3 regions of the Rhodococcus sp. NPDC057297 genome follow, and region 1 is predicted to be linked to each of the others. Evidence: riboswitches for the same ligand, from Rfam matches in the RefSeq annotation. Region 1 holds a riboswitch; each other region holds the start of a gene.
The links. A riboswitch is a leader RNA that binds a small molecule or an ion and turns the genes downstream of it on or off. The one in region 1 is predicted to bind thiamine pyrophosphate.
Positions count from the first base shown of each region.

Region 1 (5,971 bases):
GGTGCGTGCGCCGCGACAAGTACATCTGTGCCAACACCAGCAATCCGAGGACGACGATGATCGTCGCGATCGCGAACACCGGTGGGTGCACGAATCTTTCCTGATCGGCCGACACCCGCGACGCCTGTGCCGTGTACAGCCCTTCGGCTCGCGGGAGCAGCGAGGTCTGCATCAGCGTGGACGCCTCACCGAGATACGACGATCCGACGGGGTTGCCACTTCGATTGTTGGATCGGGCGGTCTCGACGAGGCCCGTGTATACCGGCAGTGCCGCACCGATCTCCGTGAGAGCTTCCCTGGCCTCGGTGTCGGACTCGCCGAGGCCACCGGACGCACGGATCAGCTCGGTGCCTGCGTCACCGATGGCCTGCGCATACCGGTCACGCACCGCCTGAGGTTCCAGGCCACCCGAGATGAATGCCGTCGACGCCGCGGCATCCGCGACCGACAGGGCGCCGTACAGATTCTGCGCGGAATTGGCCAGCGGCTCGGTGCGCACCAACAACGAATCGAGAGTGGACTCGCGATCGGACACAGCCTCGCTCGTCACGAACCCCGTCGCGACCAGCAACACGATGAGCAGACCGCCCATGGCGATCATGCGCGCAGGCGTCGACCGTGCCAGGCGCCGCAACTCGCGCCGCGAGTCGCTCTCCGAGGCCGTGGTGGCCGTCGTGGGAGGTACGGCAGCAGTAGGTGTAGTGCCGACCACGTTCACAGGTTCGAGCATATAAGTTTCCGCCCGCGGTGCGTACGTGGACGGCGAACACACCGAAGGTCCAGTCCCCTAAGGTGTGGAGGTATGCGCGGCGACGGTGACGGGTGGGTAGTCGGGGAGAACGGCACGCGGCACTGGGGAAGGTACGGAGCCGCAGGTCTGCTCCTTCGTGCACCGTCCGCGGACGGCGAGCCGACAGTACTGCTTCAACACCGCGCCCTCTGGAGCCACCAGGGCGGAACGTGGGCGCTTCCCGGCGGCGCGAAGGACTCGCACGAGAGCGCAGTGACGGCCGCCGTACGCGAAGCCGACGAAGAAGCAGGAATCGGCGCGGCTCGGCTGAACGTCCGCGGAGAGAAGCTCACCGCGACGGCTCCCAGTGGCTGGACGTACACCACCGTCGTCGCCGACACCGACGCACAGCTGCTCACCACCCCGAACGGTGAAAGCACCGAACTGCGTTGGGTTCCTGAAAGCATGGTCGACGCCCTACCGCTGCACCCCGGCTTCGCGGCGAGCTGGCCCACCTTGCGGACCGAACCCCTGCGCGTCCTTCTGGACACCGCAAACGTGCTCGGCTCCCGCCCCAACGGCTGGTGGAAAGACCGCAGCGGCGCAACAGGAGACCTGCTGACCTCTCTCGCCGACGCGCTGCCACGCACCGTCGAACTTCCGGGCGGCACCTACGGGTGGCTCACCACCATCGAAGCCGTCCTCGAAGGCGACGCGCGCGCAGCCCGATTCGACGACGCCAGAGTCCCCGTCATCCATGCGTCGGGCAGCGGCGACGACGAACTCGCCAGGCGCGCACACGACGGCAGCGCGTTGACCGCGCTCGTCACCGCAGATCGCGGCCTGAAAGAACGGCTTCCGACGGCGGTGCAGGTGCTCCCGCCGTCGACTGTCCTCGGCTGGTTGAGCTAGTTGCTCTTCAGCTTCTCCGCCAGCGCCTGAGCTGCAGCCTGCGGGTCGCGGGCCTGTGTGATGGCGCGGACGACGACAACACGGTCCGCGCCGGCCGCAAGAACCTCGTCGACGTTGTCGGCGTCGATTCCGCCGATGGCGAACCATGGCCGAGACGGAGCCGAGTCGGCCGTGCTGCGCAGAAGTTCCAGACCCGCAGCCTTGCGATTCGGTTTCGTCGGCGTCGCCCACACGGGCCCGGTCGCGAAGTAGTCCACACCGTCCTCGATGGCGGCAAGACTCGCCTGGCTACGGTTCTGCGTCGAGCGCCCGATCACCACGTCGGGTCCCAGAATCTGCCGCGCGTAATGCACCGGCAGGTCGCCTTGGCCCAGATGCAGGACATCGGCGTTGGATGCCAGCGCCAGGTCCGCCCGGTCGTTGACGGCCAGCAGCGCGCCATGACGCCGTGTCGCCGCGGACAGAACGGCCAGCGCAGCCAGTTCGTCCTTGGCCTCCAGCGGACCGAACTCGCGCTCACCGGCGGAGTTCTTGTCGCGAAGCTGAATGATGTCGACGCCGCCGGACAGTGCCGCCTCGGCGAACTGGGCCAGATCGCCGAGCTCGCGCCTGGCGTCGGTGCACAGGTACAGGCGGGCAGAGTTCAAGCGTTCACGGGAGCTCTGAGTGGGATGCACGTCTCCAGACGGTAGTCTTCTCGTCGGAAAGACAGATACACGGGAGTCCCGAGGTACGCGGGGCTGAGAGTGGACACGCCCGTCCTTACCGTCAATACCTGAACCGGATCATGCCGGCGCAGGGAGTGAGGGTGGTTCTCGGTGAAGTTCGAACAGTCGCAGTTCGGCAAGTCGCAGCTCGGAACGCTCGCTGTCGTCGGAGGCGGTGTCATCGGCCTGGCCGTCGCAGCCAGGGCGCAGCGCGACGGGTGGTCGGTGCAGCTCTACGACCCGAACATCGGGTCGGGCGCGTCCTGGGTGGCAGGCGGAATGCTCGCGCCGCTGTCCGAGGGATGGCCGGGCGAACACGAACTTCTGCACCTCGGAGCGCACTCGCTTGCCCGTTGGCCTGAATTCGCACACGAGCTCGGAGTCGACGTGTTCACAGCATCGGGCTCCCTGACCGTCGCACTCGACGCCGCCGACGCCCAGGACCTGCGGACCATCGCAGAATTCGTCGGCGCACACGGGCATCAGCTGGACATCCTGAACCGAGCGGAGATCCGCGAACTCGAACCATCGCTCGCGCAGAACATCCGCCTCGGGCTTCTGGCGCCGACGGAACTGGCCGTCGACAACCGCGCCCTCGTCGACGCGCTGACAGCATCCGCAGCAGGCGTCGACTTCGTTGCCGAACGGGTGACCGACCTCGACGCCCTGACCGCCGACCGAATCGTCGTCGCCGCCGGAGCGCAAGTCTCCGCCCTTCTCCCGGACATCCCTGTCCGACCCGTCAAAGGCGAAATACTCCGACTCAGACGACGACCCAGCGCGACGGCACCGCCCAGCCGGACCATCCGAGGCAGCGTCCACGGCCGCCCCATCTACCTCGTGCCACGAGGCGACGGCCTCGTCGTCGGCGCCACCCAGTACGAATCCGGCCACGACACCCAGGTCACCGTTGCCGGAGTCCGAGACCTCATCGCCGACGCCGAACGCCTGATGCCCAGCATCGGCGAATACGAACTACACGAAGCCGCCGCCGGACTGCGCCCCATGAGCCCCGACGGCCTACCGCTCATCGGCCGCATCTCCGAACGCGTCATCGTCGCCGCCGGGCACGGACGCAACGGAATCCTGCTGACACCCATCACCACAGACGCTGTCGCCGCACTACTCACCGGCGACACACTCCCCGAAGCCAAGGCTGCAGATCCAGCCCGATTCGAGACAGGAAGGCACCGATGATCACCGTCAACGGCGAAGAACACGCACTTTCCGAGGGGCTGACGATGCGTCGACTCCTCGCCGATCTGTCCATGCCGGACACGGGCATCGCCGTCGCCGTCGACGGAACAGTCCTGCCGAAGAGTCGATGGGACGCCACCACCGTCGAACCCGGCTGGACCATCGAAATCCTCACCGCGGTGCAGGGTGGCTGACGTGCTGACGATCGCGGACAGAACCTTCGAATCCCGACTCATCATGGGAACCGGAGGAGCAGCGAACCTGACCGTCCTGGAAGAGGCGCTGGTGGCGTCGGGCACCGAGCTGACCACCGTGGCCATGCGACGCGTCGATGCCGCAGGCGGCACCGGTGTCCTCGATCTACTGCGCAAGCTCGACATCGCACCCCTGCCCAACACCGCCGGTTGTCGCGGCGCCTCCGAAGCCGTTCTCACCGCACAGCTCGGACGTGAAGCGCTCGAAACCGACTGGGTGAAGCTCGAAGTCATCGCCGACGAGCGAACACTGCTGCCCGACGCCATCGAATTGGTCAAGGCCGCAGAGCAACTCGTCGACGACGGGTTCAACGTACTCCCGTACACCACCGACGACCCCGTCCTGGCACGCAGACTCGAAGACATCGGCTGCGTCGCCGTCATGCCACTCGGAGCACCGATCGGCACCGGACTCGGCATCTCCAACCCGCACAACATCGAGATGATCGTCGACGCGGCAGGCGTGCCCGTCATCCTCGACGCAGGCATCGGCACCGCGAGCGACGCAGCCTTGGCGATGGAACTCGGGTGCGACGCAGTCCTTCTCGCCACCGCCGTGACCCGCGCCAAGGATCCCGCACTGATGGCGTCGGCGATGCGGCACGCGGTGAGCGCCGGCTTCGAGGCCCGCCGCGCGGGCCGCATTCCCAAGCGTTTCTGGGCTCAGGCCAGCTCCCCTATGTGAGTGGTCATCCGAAAGGATGAGTCGAGTCGAGACTCGCGGGCGATGTGCGAGCACCCCTCGGCCTGACACAGTGGATCCCATGATTCAAGTGACGGGGTTGACGAAGCAGTACGGTGCGGTGAAGGCGGTCGATGATCTGTCTTTTTCTGTGAAGCCGGGGATTGTGACGGGGTTTCTCGGGCCTAATGGTGCGGGGAAGTCGACGACGATGCGGATGATTTTGGGTCTGGATCGTCCGACGAGTGGTCAGGCGTTGATCGAGGGTAAGCCGTATGGCGAGTTGAAGCAGCCGTTGCGGAGTGTGGGTGCGTTGTTGGATGCGAAGTGGGTGCATCCGAATCGTTCTGCGCGTGCGCATTTGGAGTGGATGGCTGCGTCGAACGGTATTCCGAGGTCTCGTGTGGACGAGGTGCTTCGGTTGGTGGGGTTGAGTGAGGTTGCGAAGAAGAATGCGGGTGGTTTTTCGCTCGGTATGTCGCAGCGGTTGGGTCTGGCGGGGGCGTTGTTGGGGGATCCGAAGGTGTTGTTGTTCGATGAGCCGGTGAATGGTCTCGATCCTGAGGGCATTGTGTGGATTCGTAAGTTCATGCAGCGTTTGGCGGCGGAGGGTCGGACGGTGTTGGTGTCGAGTCATTTGTTGTCGGAGATGGCGCAGACGGCGGAGCATCTGGTGGTGATCGGTCGGGGTCGGTTGGTGTCGGATACGTCGGTGCAGGATTTCATCGATCATGCGTCGGAGGCGTCGGTGAAGGTGCGTAGTCCTCAGTTGGATGCGTTGCGGAGTGCGTTGACGTCGGCGGGGTTGACGGTGCGTGAGCCTGCGGGGGTGGATCAGTTGCAGCCGGCGATCGTGGTGACGGATTCGTCGACCGAGGTGATCGGTGATATCGCTGCTCGGCATCAGATCGTGTTGCATGAGTTGTCCTCGCAGCGTGGGTCTTTGGAGGAGGCGTTCATGAAGCTGACGGGTGAGGATGTTCAGTATCACGGTGCGGGTGCTGATGGTGTGGATGGTCAGGGGTCGGATTACAAGGCGATGGGTGGTGCTCTCTGATGGGTGTGTTGGCTGCGGAACGTATCAAGATCACCTCGACGAAATCACCCTGGTGGTGCACATTCGCCATCATCGCCCTCGGACTGGGGCTCGCATTCGCAGTGGGACTGGCGGCCAAACTGGGTCTGCAGTCCTACAACAACCAGATCGCCGAGGGCAACAAACCCGAATTCGAGCCCTACCTACCGTCGGTCTTCGAAGTGGTCGGCAGTGGCGTCGGCGGCATGGGGCTCATGGTCCTCATGATCCTGGCTGCGCTGACGGTGACCAGCGAATACCGCTTCGGCATCATCAGAACCACGTTCCAGGCGGTCCCGAACCGCGCCGCAGTGCTGGTCGCGAAAGCGTCGCTCATCGGTGTCTTCGGTTTCGTGCTGACGTTCGTTCTCGGATTGCTGGCGTTCTACATCGGTAAGGCAGTCGCCGGACCGG
Region 1 covers NZ_JBHUZE010000003.1:529,373-535,343, forward strand. The annotation lists gene ACFULT_RS12490 (hypothetical protein) at 1-730, opposite strand, end outside; gene ACFULT_RS12495 (NUDIX hydrolase) at 803-1,642, shown strand; gene thiE (thiamine phosphate synthase) at 1,639-2,319, opposite strand; TPP riboswitch at 2,349-2,461, shown strand; gene thiO (glycine oxidase ThiO) at 2,461-3,546, shown strand; gene thiS (sulfur carrier protein ThiS) at 3,543-3,740, shown strand; gene ACFULT_RS12515 (thiazole synthase) at 3,733-4,485, shown strand; gene ACFULT_RS12520 (ABC transporter ATP-binding protein) at 4,565-5,539, shown strand; gene ACFULT_RS12525 (ABC transporter permease) at 5,539-5,971, shown strand, end outside.

Region 2 (5,971 bases), on a different contig from region 1:
CGTCCGTCGGCGCCGCGTAGGGAATGCCTTTCCACGCGTGGACCGACCCGTCCTGATGGCCGATCACGTCGCCGTCGGGCGTGCGCACCTGGCATGTCGTCTCGCTCATGGCCCCTCCTACGATCTACCGGCGTTCGCCAACGTACCAACTCAGCGTCGGCGCGGATCGTCGTTCATCTCTGCGCAACGTTCTTTATGCTGGGCGTATGACGCGAGTCCGGATCTATGCCGGTGCAGCATGCGGGCTTGCCGCCGTGGTCATGTCCGGGTGCAGCACGCAGTCGTCGGGGAACGCAACGGCACCGCTGGCGACGGTGAACACCGATCCGCCGTCGGTGGTCAGAACAACCACACCTTCAGCCGCGACAACTCCGCCGTCGACTCCCGTGCCGACGACTCCCGTGCCGACGACCACGCTGCCGTCGACGACGATCTCGACCGCCGCGCCCGCGATCGCCGACCCCTCTCGTTACGAGGGGCTCAGCGGCTTCTACTACTTCATCTCTCCTACCGGCAAATTCGAATGCGCGGTGTTCATCACCGATGCGTCGGTCGCCGGCTGCCACGGCGAGTTCCCGTCGAATGCTCCTCGGGTGGAGGGCAGCGGCGCCCCGGATTCGCTGGTAGCGCCCAACACGGTCGAGCTCACGGCAGGCACCGCGGCGCGATTCCTGAGCTCCGGCGATCCTAGGTTCCATCGGTTCGACGCCATCGCCACTCCGCTCCCCTACGGTGAAACGCTCTCGATACCCGGGTCGGGTACGTCGAACGGCATCACGTGCAGGGTCGACGAGCTCGCCGGGGTCTCCTGCGTCGACCAGGTAGGGCATGGTTTCACCGTGTCCGACACGGCGTTCGAGTTGAAGTGACCGGTGTGTTTCGCAGTGCGAACGACCGGGCATAAGCTGACAGCCGTGCGGCGAGACCGCCGCACGATCATCTGTCGCGGCCGAGAGCACTGAGCTCTCCGACCGGGGAGGAGTTTTCCCGATGTCCACCACGCCGACTCGACGCAACGCCAAAGTCATAGGCGTCAGCGTCGCCGCCGCGGTCGGCGGCTTCCTGTTCGGTTTCGACAGCTCCGTGATCAACGGGGCCGTCGACGCCATCGAGGGCCGTTTCTCGCTGGGTTCGTTCACCACCGGTTTCGTCGTCGCCATCGCGCTGATCGGCTGCGCCGTCGGCGCCTGGTTCGCCGGCTCCCTCGCAGACCGATGGGGTCGCAAGAAAGTGATGGTGCTGGGCTCGGCCCTGTTCACCATCTCCTCGCTGGGATCGGGCCTCGCCTTCAGCGTCCCCGACCTGATCCTGTGGCGCATCCTCGGCGGCCTCGGTATCGGTATCGCCTCCGTCATCGCGCCTGCCTACATTGCAGAGATCGCTCCTGCGAAATGGCGCGGAAGCCTGGCGTCGCTGCAGCAGCTCGCGATCACTCTCGGCATCTTCGCCGCCCTCCTGTCCGACGCTCTGCTGCAGGGCGCCGCGGACGGCGCATCCAACGACCTCTGGCTCGGCCAGGAAGCCTGGCGCTGGATGTTCCTCGTCGGCGTCGTACCCGCCCTGATCTACGGCCTGCTCGCGGTCACCATCCCCGAGTCACCTCGCTACCTCGTCGGCAAGCATCTCGATCAGGAAGCTGCCGACATCCTCGCCAACATCACCGGCGAACTGCATCCCGACGAGCGAGTCCACGAAATCCGTCTCACACTCCGCAAGGAGGAGAAGGCCTCGTTCGCCGACATCCGCGGACCGAAGTTCGGGCTCCAGCCGATCGTGTGGGTCGGCATCGTCATGGCCGTCCTGCAACAGTTCGTCGGCATCAACGCGATCTTCTACTACTCGACGACGCTGTGGAAGTCCGTCGGCTTCACCGAGGACCAGTCCTTCACGACCTCGGTCATCACCTCCATCATCAACGTGACGATGACCTTCGTGGCCATTCTGTTCGTCGACCGGATCGGCCGGCGCAAACTGCTCCTGGGTGGTTCGGTAGGTATGTTCGTCGGCCTGCTGATGGCCGCGGTCTCGTTCTCCCAGCAGATCGGCAGCGGCGACGACGTCTCCCTCCCGAGCCCCTGGGGTGCCGTCGCGCTGATCGGAGCGAACCTGTTCGTGATCTTCTTCGCCGCCACCTGGGGACCCATCATGTGGGTTCTTCTGGGCGAGATGTTCCCCAACCGCATGCGCGCCGTGGCCCTCGGAATCGGCACCGCCGCCAACTGGCTCGCCAATTTCGCTGTCACCCTTGCATTCCCGCCACTCACCCAGGCCGTCGGCCTGTGGGTGATCTACGGGTTCTTCGCCATCATGGCTGCAGTCTCGTTCTTCTTCGTGAAATCGAAGATTCCCGAGACCAACGGCATGGAACTCGAAGACATGCAGTAACGGATCGCCGACGAGGGTGCTATGGTCGGCGATGTTCTGACACGGGGTGCGTCCGTACATGCGGATGCTGAGATCACACCCGTCGAACCTGATGCAGGTAATGCTGACGAAGGGATGTCAAGGCGATGACTACGCCTGTGCACTCGGTGCACTCCGAAAGACCCGGCGATTCCGGTCGCTTCACGAACAACCTGTGGGACGCGACGGCGGATCTGCGCGCCGCCATCGATGATCTCGAGTTCCTCGGGCTCCTCGGTGACGGCACGCTGCCGCTGGACGCGTTCCGCACGTACATCGCACAGGACGAGCTCTACCTGGCCGGATACGCCAAGGCCCTGTCCATCCTGGCGTCGAAAGCGCCGGACACGCAGACGGCGGCGTTCTGGGCGTCGTCTGCGGCAGGTGCCGTCGCAGAAGCGTCACTTCACGCGTCACTGCTGTCCAGCGACGCGCTACCGAGCCCCGGGTCGGTGATCGAACATTCACCGGCGTGCCTGGGCTACGTCTCGTACCTCGTCGCCACTGCAGCGACGGAACCCTACGCCGTTGCGGCCGCGGCTGTTCTTCCCTGCTACTGGATCTACGCCGATGTGGCAGTTCGGTTGTCGCTCGCGGCGCGGGAAGTGTTGCAACGCAACCCCGAACACCCCTATGCACGGTGGGTGTCCACGTACGATTCCGACGAGTTCCGTACGCTCGTCGACGGCGCCCGCGTCCTCGTCGACGATGCGGCCGCTGCAGCCACGGACGCCCAGCGCGACGCCATGGCGCAGGCGTTTCGCGTCGCGACAAGATACGAACTGATGTTCTGGGACACAGCACTTCACCCGACGCCGTGGCCGGTGGCACGATGAAACGATTACTCGCCCTTGCATGCGCCGCGATCTCCGTCGCGGGCCTGACCTCGTGCGCGCAGTCGAACGATTCGGACACGATCAGATTCGCACTCGACTGGACACCCAACACCAATCACACCGGCTTGTACGTAGCCCTCCAGGAGGGCTACTTCGCGGACGCCGGACTGGACGTGGAGGTGTTGCCGTACAACAACACTTCGTCGGACACCCTCGTCGATTCCGGTAACGCGGAGTTCGGGATCAGCACGCAGAGCTCCACCGTTTTCGCGAAAGCTGCGGGTGCGCAGATCGTTTCGGTGCTCGCCCCCCTCCAGCACTGGGCAACGGCAATCGGTGTACGCGCAGACCGTGACGACATTCCGAGCCCCAAGGCATTGGACGGCAAGGTGTACGCGGGCTTCGGTGACACCGGTGAGAAAGCAGGGCTCCGACAGGTCATCCAGAACGACGGCGGTAGAGGCGAATACGAGACCGTGGTTCTGGGGACGTCGGCGTACGAAGCCGTGTACTCCGGTACCGCGGACTTCACCGTCTCCTATCTCGCATGGGAAGGCATCGAAGCAGAGCACAGCGGGACTCCGATGAAATACTTCGAGAACACCGACTACGAATTCCCCGACGCGTACGCGATCACCATCAGCGGCAACGAGAACTGGCTGGCCGACAACCCCGACGAAGCCGGGAAATTCGTCCAGGCACTGCAACGCGGGTACCAGCTCGCGGCCGACGACCCCGATCGCGCCGCCCAGGACGTCATCGACGCCAACCCGGGAACCTTCACCGACGAATCGTTGGTGTTCGAGAGCCAACGGATGTTGGCGGACAAGTACATGCGCGACGGCGACGGCGAGGTCGGCACGCAGAACATCGACAAATGGACCGAGTACTCGAAGTTCCTGTACGACAACGGGGTTCTGGTGGACGAGAACGGTGCGCCGCTCACGTCCGAGCCCGACTGGTCCACGTACTTCACCGACGACTACCTCGGCGAATGACAACCTCGGCGATCGGTGATGCATCCTCCGGAGCGCCTCCCGCCGCTCGCGGTGTCCGGCGATGGCCGGTTGTCAGGGCGGACGGGCCGGCGCTCGTTCGCTGGGCTCTGCCGTCGGCAACCATCGTCGTCGTCCTCGTCGCGGTGTGGCAGACCTACGTCACCACCAGTGGAATTCGACCTCAGGTACTTCCCTCACCCACGCGAATCCTGAGCCAGGGATGGGCGCATCGAGACGCGATCGCCACCAATGCTGCAGCGACACTGCAGGTCACGATCATCGGTTTCACCGTGTCCTGCATCGTCGCCTGGACTCTTGCTGTCGCCGTTGATTTCTCTCCGTGGCTGCGTCGTGCCGTCGTCCCATTGTTCGTGGTCTCTCAGACGTTGCCGATCATCGCGATTGCGCCACTTCTCATCATCTGGTTCGGCTTCGGACTGCTTCCGAAGATCCTCGTCATCGCATTGGCTACGTTCTTCCCCATGGCAATCGGCCTGATCGAGGGTTTCGCCTCGGCCGATCGCGACGCCCGCGCGCTTCTGTCGAGCATGGGCGCCAGCCGCTGGCAGCAGTTCAGATACGTGCGTCTACCGTCGGCGATGCCGCGGTTCTTCACCTCGCTTCGAATCGGCATCACCTACGCCGTCGTCGGTGCGATCTTCGCGGAATATGCAGGTGCGAGCGCGGGGCTCGGCATCTACATGAGCCAGCAGAAGAACTCGTTCCGTACCGATCTGGTGCTCGCTGCCGTGCTCGTCACCGCCGTCATCAGCGTGCTGCTCTTCGTGCTGACGTACTTGATCGAAAGACTGTTCATACCCTGGGCTCGAGACGAACGGGGACGAGAGGAACAGCCGCGATGAGCAGAGTGCACGTGGCAGGCCTGACGAAGTCCTACGGGAACCGCACGATCCTGGACGGCATCGACTTCGACGTCGAACCCGGTGAATTCGTGTCCGTGATCGGCCCGAGCGGATCCGGCAAGAGCACCATCTTCAACATGGTGGCCGGCCTCGACTCGCCGGACGGGGGTGTCGTGGAGGCATCTCGCAGTGCCTACATGCCGCAGAAAGACCTGCTTTTCCCCTGGCGGTCGGTGCTGGACAACACGACCCTCGGCCTCGAGGTGCAGGGCGTCCCGAAGAAAGAGGCGCGTACCCGGGCTCAAGAGCTGTTCGACGTGTTCGGGCTCGCCGGCTACGAGAACGCTCGGCCCTCGGAGATGTCCGGGGGAATGCGCCAGCGCGCCGCACTCCTCCGGACCGTCGTCCAAGGCCACGACCTACTCCTGCTCGACGAGCCGTTCGGCGCCTTGGACTCGCTGACCCGAACAGACATGCAGCAATGGTTGCAAGACGTCTGGCTTCGCTACCGCTGGACGGTACTGATGATCACGCACGACATCCGAGAGGCCGTGTACCTCTCGGATCGCGTGGTGGTGCTCTCCGACAAACCGGCCCATGTCCGACGCCAGGTCGCCGTGCCCCTGCCGAGACCACGTGAGCCGATGGTCGTCACGACACCCGAATTCGCTGCCGTCGAATCGGAACTGATCGACGTGCTCGTCAGCGCACGTCGGTCACGAACCCAATCGGGTCGCTAGATCCGACACTGCGGATCGTGCGTCCGCGAGGCTCGCCTCGGCCTGCGGAGTCAGCGCCGCCATCGCCGGAACTCGGGATGCGAGAGTCAGGTCGACCGTGACGATGAAGACTTCCATCCCCAACGCCTTAC
Region 2 covers NZ_JBHUZE010000012.1:110,113-116,083, forward strand. The annotation lists gene ACFULT_RS25855 (carboxylesterase/lipase family protein) at 1-109, opposite strand, end outside; gene ACFULT_RS25860 (hypothetical protein) at 207-869, shown strand; gene ACFULT_RS25865 (sugar porter family MFS transporter) at 991-2,385, shown strand; TPP riboswitch at 2,418-2,517, shown strand; gene ACFULT_RS25870 (TenA family protein) at 2,511-3,239, shown strand; gene ACFULT_RS25875 (ABC transporter substrate-binding protein) at 3,236-4,237, shown strand; gene ACFULT_RS25880 (ABC transporter permease) at 4,234-5,100, shown strand; gene ACFULT_RS25885 (ABC transporter ATP-binding protein) at 5,097-5,840, shown strand; gene ACFULT_RS25890 (FMN-dependent NADH-azoreductase) at 5,817-5,971, opposite strand, start outside.
Region 2: linked by a shared signal. The riboswitch ahead of ACFULT_RS25870 (TenA family protein) and the one ahead of thiO (glycine oxidase ThiO) in region 1 are both predicted to bind thiamine pyrophosphate.

Region 3 (5,971 bases), on a different contig from region 1:
TTTCGGTGGGCAGTTGCTCGCTCGAATCCTGGGAGGGACCGTCACGCGGTCGCAGTTCCCCGAGCACGGCCTGACCGAGACCATCTCGGTGTGCCCGGACCTGATCGGGCCCGGACCGTGGATGGAGTATCACGACGACACCTTCGTCGCACCGGACACCGCGACGGTGATCGCGAGCAACAGTGCCGGCCAGCAGGCCTTCGTGCACGGCAGGCACCTGGGACTGCAATTCCACCCCGAGATCGACGTCGACGTCTTCGACTCCTGGGCCGACGCGTGGGTGCGTGACGGTATCGAGCAGGACCAGGACATGGTCGACGCCATCAGGAAGGACCTGGTGGAGAACGAAGCCGACCTGCGCGCACGCTGCGCCGCGCTGCTCGACGGGTGGATTTCACGCTGTGCACTCCCCGCCTCCCACTACGGTGGGGAGCATGAACTTCAGTGACCACCAGATCGGCATCTATGCCCAGGGCATGTTCACCGATCAGAAGCCGAAGATCACGACCAACCTCGCGAAACTCGAGGATCAGGCTGCCGCGAGGCTGACGCCCGAGGCGCTGGGGTACATCGTCGCCAGCGCCGGTAGTGGTTCGACGGCCCGTGCCAATCGAGAAGCGTTCGACCGGTGGCGCATTGCACCGCGAATGTTGCGTAGCTCGGCCGAACGGGATCACTCGGTCACGGTGCTGGGCACGGAGCTTCCCGCGCCCTTGTTGATCGCACCGGTGGGCATTCAGACTCTCGCCCATCCCGACGGTGAGCTCGCCACCGCACGAGCCGCAGCGGCGCTCGGCGTTCCGTACATCCACTCGACGCAGGCGTCGCACTCGTTCGAGCAAGTGGCGGAAGCCGGTGGCGACGCACCGCGGTGGTACCAGTTGTACTGGCCCACGGATGAATCGGTGCTCCTGAGTTTCCTGGACAGGGCGAAGGCCACCGGATTCACGACGCTCGTGCTCACCCTGGACACGACTCTGCTGGGATGGCGTCCGGCGGACCTCGACCGCGGTTACCTCCCGTTTCTCGCGAACCTCGGCATCGAGAACTACCTCACCGATCCGGCGTTCAAGGCCGGGCTGGAGCAGCCTGTGGAGACCAATCCCATTGCTGCGGCAATGCACTGGGCGAAGATGTTCCCCAATCCGGGGCTGAACTGGGGTCAACTGAAGTTCCTTCGGGATCACTGGGACGGTCCGATCGTCCTCAAGGGGATCTGCACCGTCGGCGACGCGAGGTCGGCCGTCGAGCACGGAGTCGACGGCATCGTGGTGTCCAATCACGGTGGACGCCAGATCGACGGCGCGCGAGCATCGTTGGACGCACTGCCTGCCATCGTCGACGCCGTCGGTGATCAGGTGACGGTGTTGTTCGATTCCGGGGTGCGCACGGGGGCCGACATGGCCAAGGCGCTTGCGCTCGGAGCGGACGCGGTGTTGCTCGGCCGGCCGTTCCTGTACGGCCTTGCACTCGGCGGGCAGGAGGGTGTGGAGCACGTACTGCGCTGCATTCTGGCCGAATTCGATCTGGTCACCAGCTTGTCCGGGCACACCGGTGCCGCCGAACTCGGCCGGGAATCCGTGGTGCGCGCATGAGTCCGTCCTGGGTCGAGCACGCAATCTGGTGGCATGTCTATCCTCTCGGATTCGCCGGTGCGCCGGTACGAGAGTGGGACGGAACCTCCTTGGCCGACGAGCATCGGTTGCTCAAGGTGGTCGAATGGCTCGACTACGCACTGGAACTCGGAGCATCCGGCATCGCACTCGGTCCCATCTTCGCCTCGGAAGGCCACGGGTACGAGACCGTCGACCACCTGCGCGTCGATGCGCGGCTCGGTACCGACGAGGACTTCGACACCGTGATCGACCAGGCGCACAGCCGGGGGATGAAGGTCATGCTCGACGGTGTCTTCAATCATGTAGGACAGAGCTTTCCACGGTTCCGGAGTGCTCTTGCCGGGGACTCCGACGCGGCATCCTGGTTTCATCTCGACGCCTCCGGGCGTCACCGCAACTTCGAAGGTCACGACGAGCTCGTCGCGCTCGACCACAGCAGTGCCGCAGTGCAGGACTACGTCGTCGACGTCATGCAACACTGGCTCGGCCGCGGCGCCGATGGGTGGCGTCTGGACGCGGCGTACGCTGTGCCGCCGGAGTTCTGGGCGACCGTACTACCTCGGGTACGGGAACGGTTCCCCGACGCGTACTTCCTCGGCGAGGTCATCCACGGTGACTACGCACAGATCGTGCAGCGGAGCTCGCTGGACTCGGTGACCCAGTACGAGCTGTGGAAGGCGACGTGGAGTGCAATCGCGGAGCAGAACTTCTTCGAGCTCTCGCACGCCCTCGGGCGCCACAACGAGTGGCTCGACACCTTCGTGCCCGCCACGTTCGTGGGCAACCACGACGTCAATCGCATCGCCAGCACCATCTCCGACGAACGGCATCTCCCCCACGCGCTCGTCACGCTGTTCACCACTGGTGGAACACCGATGATCTATTACGGCGACGAGCAGGGCTTCCGCGGCGTCAAGGAGGAACGCGTCGGCGGCGACGACGATGTCCGTCCCGAATTCCCCATGACTCGTGAGCAACTCGATCCGGCGGGATGGTCGACGTTCCACCTGCACCAGGAACTGATCGGACTACGTCGACGCGCCCCGTGGCTGCACACTGCGAAAACCGAGACCGTCGAGCTGGCCAACACCGCGATGCTCTATCGGGTCCACAGTGGAAACAACGCACTGCACGTCGCACTGAATCTCGGCGACGATACCGTCGACTACCGCATTTCCGGCGAAGTCCTGGCAGGTGCTGCGTCCGTGGACGGCGGACGGACGACGGTGCCGGCACACGGATGGGCGGTCATCGGCTAGCTCGATCGTAGGATGATCTATCACTCTCTAGAGATTTCGTTAGATCACCGTAGAAGGAGTGATAGACGGTAGTGCCCAGCGAAGGGGCTACAGTGTGCAGTCGACACGGGGTGCCGCACCGATGCGGCTGAGAACACACCCGTCGAACCTGATCTGGTCAGCACCAGCGGCAGGCGTGGAGCCTGCGGAATGCCCCGGTATTCCTAGGGATGTCAGCGCGGTCGGTCGTTGGTGCCGAGCATCCGTGCATCCTCACGTTCGTGGTGTCCACCGAGCGAGAGGCACAAGTATGAACTTCGATCGTCAGACCGTCGTTGTCACCGGAGCCGGACGGGGCCTGGGAACTGCAGTGGCCCGCGCGTTCGCTGCGCAGGGAGCACACGTCGTCGTCAACTATCGTCGTAGCCGCGAGGCTGCGGAGGCACTGGCGTCGGAGATCGGTGGTGTGGCCGTCGCTGCCGACGTCACCGATCCCGCCCAGGTCGACGCCCTGTTCACCGCAGCCGAGCAGCATTTCGGCACGTCGGTGACCACCGTCGTCAACAATGCTCTCGCCGATTTCTCGTTCGACGGTGACGCGCGCAGCAAGGCGGACACCATCTCCTGGGCCCAGTTCGACGCCCAGTTCCAGGGCGCAGTGCGCGGTGCTCTGAACACGACTCAGCGCGCGGTGCCGGGTATGCGGGCCGCCGGATCGGGCCGGATCGTCAACGTCGGCACCAACCTGTTTCAGAACCCCGTGGTGCCTTACCACGACTACACGGCATCGAAGGCCGCTCTTCTGTCGCTGACCAGGACGCTTGCGGCCGACCTCGGCGGCGACGGCATCACCGTCAACATGGTGTCCGGCGGCCTGTTGCGCACCACCGACGCGAGCGCCGCGACGCCGGAGGAGGTCTTCGACTTCATCGCCGCCTCCACTCCATTGAAACGTGTGGTGACGCCCGAGGAGTTCGCCGATGCGTTGCTGTTCTTCGCATCGCCGTGGTCCCGTTCGGTGACCGGCCAGAATCTCGTCGTGGACGGTGGATTGGTCAAGGACTGATGATGCATCTGAACGCCTTCCTGTACAACTGCGGTCACCACAGCGCCGCCTGGCGACATCCGCGTTCGCGCGTCGAGGACCTGGGCGATATCGGGTACTACGAGAAGCTCGCACGGACGGCGGAGCGCGGCAAACTCGACGCGGTGTTCTTCGCCGACGGCCACTCGGTGCGTGACCCGGCAGGAGCGGGAACTTGGTTTCTGGAACCGATCACCGCCCTGACGGCGATGGCGCGGGTGACGACGCACATCGGTCTGGTGACCACGGTGTCCACCACGTTCTACACACCGTTCCACGCCGCGCGGCTGCTCGCCTCCCTCGACCACATCAGCGGCGGACGTGCCGGATGGAACGTCGTCACCTCGATGTTCGACGCCGAAGCGCGCAATCACGGCTTCGACGAGATCCCGCCTCGGGGTGAGAGATACGCGCGTGCCGAGGAGTTCGTCGACGTCGCCCTCGCTCTGTGGGACACGTGGGACGCCGATGCTCTCGTACTCGACCGTGGCGGCATGTACGCCGATCCGGACAAGGTGAATCGGATAGACCACTCGGGCAAGCATTTCCGGGTCGACGGTCCGCTGACGGTCCCTCGTTCACCGCAGGGCCGGCCGGTGCTGTTCCAGGCAGGTGCGTCGGGGCAGGGCCGGGATCTGGCCGCCCGCTACGCCGAGGCGATCTATGCAGTCGCCTACGATATCGAATCCGGCGCGGCGTATTACGCGGATGTGAAGGCTCGGATCCGCAGTGCTGGACGGGAACCCTCGTCCGTCGGCGTCATGCCCGGCCTCGTGACCTACGTCGGATCGACCACGGCCGAGGCGAGAGCGAAGAAGGACGAGCTCGACGCCTTGTTGCCGGTGGAGCAGTCGTTGAGACAACTGAGCATGTTCGTCGAACAAGACTGCAGTGCGTGGGAACTCGATGCTCCTGTCCCTTCATTGCCTCCCATCGAGGAATTCACCGGGCCCCACGGACGGTACGAGACCATCCTTCGGATCATCGCGAAAGACTCTCCGACCGTCGGTGAGCTGCTCGGCACGCTCGCCGCGGGCGGCGGCCATGCGACGATGATCGGCACTCCCGAGTCCATCGCCGACGAGATCGAGGCCTGGATCGACGGCGGTGCAGCGGACGGCTTCAACCTGATGCCCCCGCTGTATCCGGACGGTTTGGATGACTTCGTCGACCACGTAGTACCTGTCCTGCAGTCGCGGGGGCTCTTTCGTCGGGACTACACCTCCAACACGCTGCGTGGTCACCTCGTCTGATCGGGACGTGTATTCACGAGCGGACCGAAGACTGCGCGATCGACGAAGTCGACGAGCGCATCGAGTCCATGCGACGGTTCGCCCGTCCATCGGCGTGCGAACGACTCGGCGGCGCCGGCCACGAGCTGCGCCGTCACCGCGGGCGACGCCGGCAGCTCGACGCCGTCGCTCTCGAATCCGCGCAGTCTGTCGACCCACGGCTCGAACTGCAGGATGGTGAATTCTTCGACACGGGAGGAGAGTTCGTCGCTGACGAGGGCTGCGTCGCGGAGCGCGTCGATGACTGTTCGATTCTCGCCGAAGATCCGCCAGAACACCTCGAGGTGGGGACGCATGGTTCGCGCGGTTCGTGCGACCGGATCCTGCGCGGCGACTATCGCGTCGGCTTCCTCGCCGAGTCGTTCGGCGAGGGCGAGCAGTAGTGCGTCCTTGCTGTCGAAGTGGTTGTAGAACGACCCCGTCGACCGGCCGGCCTCGCGCGTGATGTCGGTGATCTTGGCCGCGAGGTATCCCGTCCGCGCGAACACGACACGCGCGGCGTCCTCGAGTTCTGTGCGGGTTCGGGCGGCCTGAAGCTCGCGTGAGGTGGTCGGCACATGCGCCCTTTCGATTGACAGTGACGTATGTAGCGTACAGACTGAATCCATATTCAGTGAATACTGATTCAGTCACCCGGGCGAGGGTGCGGACGATGGGTGGAGGCATGTCGTGAAAGCAGCAGTTCTGACCGAGTACGGGGTTCCCAGGTTCGCCGATCACGAGGACCCGACGGGTGCGGAG
Region 3 covers NZ_JBHUZE010000001.1:507,656-513,626, forward strand. The annotation lists gene ACFULT_RS02370 (type 1 glutamine amidotransferase) at 1-448, shown strand, start outside; gene ACFULT_RS02375 (alpha-hydroxy-acid oxidizing protein) at 435-1,595, shown strand; gene ACFULT_RS02380 (alpha-amylase family glycosyl hydrolase) at 1,592-2,875, shown strand; TPP riboswitch at 2,972-3,066, shown strand; gene ACFULT_RS02385 (3-oxoacyl-ACP reductase) at 3,165-3,920, shown strand; gene ACFULT_RS02390 (LLM class flavin-dependent oxidoreductase) at 3,920-5,191, shown strand; gene ACFULT_RS02395 (TetR/AcrR family transcriptional regulator) at 5,179-5,787, opposite strand; gene ACFULT_RS02400 (zinc-binding alcohol dehydrogenase family protein) at 5,900-5,971, shown strand, end outside.
Region 3: linked by a shared signal. The riboswitch ahead of ACFULT_RS02385 (3-oxoacyl-ACP reductase) and the one ahead of thiO (glycine oxidase ThiO) in region 1 are both predicted to bind thiamine pyrophosphate.